Regions from separate parts of the Shewanella sp. AC91-MNA-CIBAN-0169 genome, predicted to be linked through region 2. Evidence: predicted binding sites of a transcription regulator. Region 2 holds the regulator's gene; each other region holds the start of a gene.
The links. Region 2 encodes MetJ, which represses methionine synthesis genes. Its sites were predicted from a motif close to TAGACGTCTAGACGTCTA; they were not measured.

Region 1 (2,283 bases), on a different contig from region 2:
TTCATTTCTAATTGACCAGCAAAAATACCAGTATTAGGGCTGTGACCAATCGCAATAAACACACCAGCGACTTCTAAATCGGTCACTGAACCATCTTTAGTGCTTTTCTTCTTAAGCCCGGTTACACCCATCTCGTTACCCGTCACTTCTTCAAGTGTTTGGTCTAGGTGTAAAATGATATTTCCGTTGGCGACTTTGTCCATTAAGCGATTGATCAGAATTTTTTCTGAACGGAAGCTGTCACGACGGTGAATTAAGTGAACTTCAGAAGCTATATTACTTAAGTAAAGTGCTTCTTCAACTGCAGTGTTACCACCACCAACCACCGCAACTTTTTGGTTACGATAGAAGAAACCATCACATGTTGCGCAGGCAGAAACACCACGGCCCATGAATGCTTCTTCAGACGGGAGGCCTAAATATTTAGCCGATGCGCCAGTAGCAATAATGAGTGCATCACACGTAAACTCGCCGTTGTCACCTTTTAAGCGAAAAGGTCGCTCAGTTAGTGTCACTTCGTTGATGTGATCAAAAATAATTTCAGTATCAAACTTCTCAGCGTGCTTTTGCATGCGTTCCATTAATGCTGGACCAGTTAAGTCTTCAGCATCGCCTGGCCAGTTTTCTACTTCAGTCGTAGTGGTTAATTGACCACCTTGCTGCATGCCTGTGATCATCACAGGATTTAAATTTGCACGCGCAGCATAAACAGCAGCGGTATAGCCAGCAGGGCCAGAACCTAAAATTAGTAGGTTAACGTGACGAGCTTCACTCATGATTTTGTTCTCCGATAACATGCCTTAAGCAATTTGCATGGGATTGTATGGAATTTACTACTGCGGGTAAAGTGAAGTTGAGTGCAGGAAATCGATTGAGTTAATCTATTGTGTAAATATTCCGTTTCAGGTGAGGTAATGATACACATTAACTCGCTTGAAACGGTTACTTGTCGTTCAACGAACGATTGTTTGTTTAGGTTTAGTAAACCAAGTGACAGGTTGGTAAATTATTTTTTTCTAAATAATTCTGATGGTATTCCTCGGCAATGTGGAATGTTTGTATCGGTACAATTTCAGTCACAATATGACGCTGTCCCCATTTACCGCTTCGTGCTAATGCCAGCTTTGAGCTTTCAGCTTGGGCTTTTTGCTCTTTATCGTGAAAAAAAATCGTGCTGCGATATTGAGTACCAATGTCACCGCCCTGCATATTCAGCATGGTTGGGTTGTGATTTTTCCAAAAAGTGTCCAACAAGTCGTCGTAACTGACGATTTCTGGATCAAACTCAACTTGAACCACTTCTGCGTGACCAGTTGAACCCGTTTTCACTTCTTTATATGTGGTCGCACTGTCTTTGCCACCCATGTAGCCACACGTTGCGTTACTGACGCCGTTAATTTCACGGAAAAAATATTCAACACCCCAAAAACAGCCTGCACCAAATGTTGCTAACGCCATGACATACCCTTAAAACAAATTATAGAAGTCTAGATGGCTACAATTGTGTTGAATATTGTGTAGTTTTGCAAGCAAACTTTTATTAATAAATAAATCTAACATATGCCACCAATAAAATAGCGTTTGGCTATGATAGAATCCGCGACAATAGGCAGTAATAGTTAACATCGTTTTACGTCAAAGTTAACTACGCCATATAATAATGAGACAAGGAGTTGATAGTGTTATCTGACCTGATGATAAACCATGATTTTTTAGCCTATACCTTAGCCAATCCAAATCAATTACCTGCAGCATCTGATTTTATGTTGGCAGATCATACCCGTGTAGATGTATGGGATACGGGAGTGATTGTATTTACTCCGGCTAATGCAACCAAAGATATCGTGCTGTCTTGTGCTGTGCACGGTAATGAAACTGCGCCGATTGAAATCTGTAATCAACTCATTAAAGATTTGCTCAGCCAACGCATTATTGCCAAGCAGCGTGTGATGTTTTTAATTGGCAATCCGGCCGCGATTATCAATAAAACCCGTTTTATTGATGAAAACATGAATCGCTTATTTAGTGGCGCGCATTCTAAAGGCGAGGGCTTAAGCCATCCGGAGCGTCACCGAGCAAAAGCGTTAGAGCAATATGTGGCAGACTTTTTCAATGCCAATAATGACAATCAACGTATTCATTACGACTTACATACTGCTATTCGTGCTTCTAAGCATGAAAAGTTTGCCATATACCCATACCGTCCTGGCCGTGCTTTTAGCGGTGAACAAATTATGTTTTTGGCGGCATGTGGCGTTGATACTATGTTGTTTCACCACGAAC
Region 2 (2,283 bases):
CATCTGCAGCCATCACTTGGGTGCCAAGTGATAATGCCATAGCAACTGCGATACCAACTTTAATGTAAGTGTTCATCATTTTGTCCTCTGTCGGGCTTATTAGGGTTGTGCATTAACAGCATTTAATTATTTCTTTGCTGTAAACAATGTTACCTAAAAGTGAGTAGTGTTAATTTGAAGTAGATCATATCCATGAGAAAAATCTAATTGAAAAAAAGTTAATTGAAAGAAATCTAATGGACTAGTGTGATGTGGATCTATTGCGTAAAGATGATGAGTTTGTTAGGGGAGATAAAAGAGATTTTTTTGATTCTTATTATGGGTATTTTTAGTTGAGAAATAGACTTTTGATAAGCAGGTTTTTACTAAATAGAGGGATTATTAATCATCATTTGAGATCAAGCCCATTGATGGCTGGTTTTGTTTACAGGTGCAGAATAGCTGATTAGCTCATTAACGTGTTGGTCGACATAATCACTAATACAGTGGCACTAATACTACATAACACTAAGGTGACTATGCGGGTTTTATCTTTATCAACGCGGCCAATTAATCTACCTGAGACAAGATAACCAGCAACGACTGAAGGCAATAATAGCAGTGATAGCCATAAATGCTTCACTTCAACTAAGCCGACGATGGTTAGAATAGCTAAGGCAATTAATGAGCTAAACACGAAAAAGGCAGATAATGCCGCTCTAAACTGACTTGGGTCTTGGCCTGCAAGCAAAATGGCCATTGGTGGACCACCGATAGCAGCGATATTGCCAAATATGCCTGAAAATACCCCAGCGATAAATAAACTGAGGCGATTAATGGGGGCGGTAAAGCGAAAAATGCTAAGAATAACAGCAATAAACACAATGCCTGCAATCACTAAGCCTAGTATGGCTTGTGGGGCAAACAGCAATAATCCAGCGCCTAAAAACCCCCCAGGGATCCGCCCGAGTAAGGCATATTGCAAACCATTAAATTGTAGGTGACCGCGTTCTCTAAATAAGGTCATTGCAGAAATGGCAAAGCCCATAACAATAATAGGAACAGGAACTAATTGAGGATTAACAATATACAGTAGCGGGCTTGCAACAACGGCTAACCCAAAGCCAATTAAGCTTTGGGTTAGCGCGCCAAAAAACACGATAATCGATGCCAGTATCAAGGTCGTTGGATCGATAAATGACATCATAAGTTCTCTTTAAAAACATGACGACTTCTTATTAGGGTCGTTTCAAAGTCTGTGAGGTATTGACTAATCAGTGAATTATTCGAGCTCTTCCCACTCGATACCCATATCATCCATTAACTTTTTCGCTTCACTTGGAATGCTATCAGGCTGATCTTTTGATAGATCACCGTCATAAGGTAATGGTTGACCTGTGTACGCATGCAAAAATGCTTCGCATAGCAGTTCACTGTTAGTTGCATGGCGCAGATTATTTATCTGGCGACGCGTCCGCTCATCCGTCAGTACTTTTAATACTTTTAAAGGGATAGAAACCGTAATTTTTTTTACTTGTTCATTTTTTTTGCCGTGCTCGGCATATGGGCTGATATATTCGCCATTCCACTCAGTCATTAACTTACCCTTAACGATAAATACGCTGCAGATTTTAAACCGTTACAATCTCTAGTCAAATTATTGCTACTATTTAATCCCGATTGCAAATAGATTTCTTGATGTTTAGACGTCTAAACGTCTATTTAAGTTGACGGATGGGGATCTCTTAGGTAAATTTGGACGTCTAGACATCTCTTTGTGTGTTTGTGAAATTTTAGGAGTCACCATGACTAAGCATCAAAACGCCACATTGGCCGTTCGCCAAGGTATTGAAACAGACACACAACATGGTGCTATCGTGCCACCGATTTATTTATCGACCAATTATTCATTCGATGGCCACAATAATCCGCGCGAGTTTGATTACAGTCGTTCGGGTAATCCTACTCGATGTATTTTAGGTGACGCACTCGCCAAACTCGAGCAAGGTGCTACCGGCGTGGTGACATGTACCGGCATGGCGGCGATTACATTGGTGACTAGCTTACTTGGCCCAGAGGATTTATTGGTTGTGCCGCACGATTGTTATGGTGGCAGTTACCGCTTATTTACTAACTTGGCCAAAAAAGGCCAATTTAAGTTATTGGTTGTTGATCAAACTGATGCGCAAGCGCTGAGCAAAGCGATAGCTCAAAAACCGAAAATGGTGTGGTTAGAAACGCCATCGAATCCTTTATTGCGGGTGGTAGACATTAATGCCATTAGTATCGCTTGCCATGACGTTG
Region 3 (2,283 bases), on a different contig from region 2:
CCGTGAGTAACCACTAACGCATGGGGACAATCGACAGCTTGAGCAGTTTGCGGCAAGCTTTGCCCTTGTTGTTCGTCGATAGACAGTAAACAAGAGTGCTGCTGATGACGTGAGCGCCACAGTTCATTAACCACGCTCATGAGCCCGGCTTCTACTCGCGCAGCAAAATCGCTTACCGACTCGGCTTTATCAGGCGTGCTATCAGCCAACCATGGGTTATGCCAGTAAGCATCAAATTTACCTGGATTTTGCTGATAAATTGCATCAAACGATTGCCCATCCCACACACCAAAATCAATTTCTTGCAGTGCTGTTATGGTCGTTAACGGTAATGTTAATCGCTGCGTTAAAGGGCGACTGAATTGCTGACACCGTTGCAATGGCGAACTAAACACATGGCTAATGGGGAATTGTAGTTCAGCAAACGCTTGCTGCATTTGGGCCATTCCAGTGTCGGTGAGCTTTACATCGGTTTGGCCGCGAAATATTGCCCCACCTTCGCATTCTCCATGGCGCATTAATATTATCTTGGCTTGTTTCATTTAATTCAGCCTTGCTCTAGTGATAAAAACTCGCGTACTATGGACGTCTATACGTTTATATGTCTAAAATACTATCTTAAAAGATAATCATTTAGAAGATAATCATTGTACGCAGTAATTGTCCAAGGCAATTGCCTGCAACGGTTAAAGCAATCGTTGTGTATAACTGTTATTTACAACACTTGTGCACAGCAATGATGTTATCGCCCTACTATTGTAAAAATAAGGGTATGCTTATCTCAATCAAGGTATCAAGCAACATAGTGATAAAAAGGTAACTGTTATGGCGAAATCGACTTCTTACAGTCAAACACTTAAACAACTTAATGCATTGTTAGCGCAGCGTATTGTGATTTTAGATGGCGCCATGGGCACCATGATCCAAGACTATAAGTTGGAAGAAGAAGATTATCGTGGCGAGCGTTTTAAAGATTGGCATTGCGATGTTAAAGGCAACAACGACTTATTAGTACTCAGCCAACCGCAAATCATTAAAGATATTCATACTCAGTACCTGCTAAACGGTGCCGACATTATTGAAACCAACACATTTAATGCCACCACCATTGCCATGGCCGACTACGATATGCAGTCGCTAGCCGCTGAAATTAACCTTGCTGGCGCTCGAGTCGCCCGCCAAGCGGCCGACGAAGTGGCCGCGCAAACAGGTTCACCACGTTATGTTGCTGGTGTATTAGGCCCAACCAACCGTACTTGCTCTATCAGTCCAGACGTCAACGACCCAGCGTTTCGTAATGTCAGTTTCGACCAATTAGTCGACGCTTATGTCGAATCCACCAGCGCCTTAATTGAAGGTGGCGCCGATATCATTTTGGTTGAAACCATTTTTGATACTTTAAACGCCAAAGCCGCCCTATTTGCGATTGAAAAAGTATTCGATCAACTTGGCGATCGCCTACCCGTTATGATCTCTGGCACTATTACCGACGCGTCTGGTCGTACATTAACCGGCCAAACCACCGAAGCCTTTTATAACTCTTTACGCCACATCAAGCCGTTATCGATTGGCCTTAACTGCGCCCTCGGACCAAAAGAGCTGCGCCCGTACGTTGAAGAATTATCACGTATTGCCGAATGTTATGTCTCTGCCCACCCAAATGCTGGCTTACCCAACGAATTTGGTGGCTACGATGAAACCCCAGAAGAAATGGCCGAAGTCATTAATCAATGGGCGCAAGAAGGCATGCTCAATATTGTCGGCGGTTGTTGTGGTAGTACACCCGCACACATTAGTGCTATTCGTGAAGCGGTACTCAGACACGAACCAAGACAGATACCAGATATACCTGTGGCGTGTCGTTTATCGGGCCTAGAGCCACTCACCATCGACAAAAACTCGTTATTTGTTAACGTCGGTGAACGCGCTAACGTGACCGGTTCGGCTAAGTTTTTGCGCTTAATTAAAGAAGAAAAGTTTGAAGAAGCCTTAGATGTCGTGCGCGAGCAGGTTGAAAATGGCGCACAAATTATCGACGTCAACATGGATGAAGGTATGCTTGATGGCGTGGCGTCAATGGCGAAGTTTTTAAACTTAATCGCCTCTGAGCCCGACATCTCCCGCGTGCCCATCATGATTGACTCATCAAAGTGGGAAGTGATTGAAGCTGGGCTTAAATGCGTTCAAGGCAAGTCGATTGTTAACTCTATTTCGATGAAAGAAGGCGAAGCCAAATTTATTGAACAAGCCACCTTAGTAAAACGCTATGGTGCGGCAGCCATT

Region 1: msrA (peptide-methionine (S)-S-oxide reductase MsrA) is a predicted target of MetJ. The motif match lies at 1,481-1,498, and genes of this name have one in related genera.
Region 3: metH (methionine synthase) is a predicted target of MetJ. The motif match lies at 583-600, and genes of this name have one in related genera.

What each region holds. Positions count from the first base shown of each region.
Region 1 covers NZ_JBEOPM010000015.1:68,348-70,630, reverse strand. The annotation lists gene trxB (thioredoxin-disulfide reductase) at 1-776, opposite strand, end outside; gene msrA (peptide-methionine (S)-S-oxide reductase MsrA) at 979-1,458, opposite strand; gene astE (succinylglutamate desuccinylase) at 1,680-2,283, shown strand, end outside.
Region 2 covers NZ_JBEOPM010000013.1:89,769-92,051, reverse strand. The annotation lists gene AAEY98_RS12680 (c-type cytochrome) at 1-79, opposite strand, end outside; gene AAEY98_RS12675 (sulfite exporter TauE/SafE family protein) at 446-1,186, opposite strand; gene metJ (met regulon transcriptional regulator MetJ) at 1,262-1,576, opposite strand; gene metB (cystathionine gamma-synthase) at 1,785-2,283, shown strand, end outside.
Region 3 covers NZ_JBEOPM010000001.1:348,826-351,108, reverse strand. The annotation lists gene AAEY98_RS01460 (histidine phosphatase family protein) at 1-542, opposite strand, end outside; gene metH (methionine synthase) at 826-2,283, shown strand, end outside.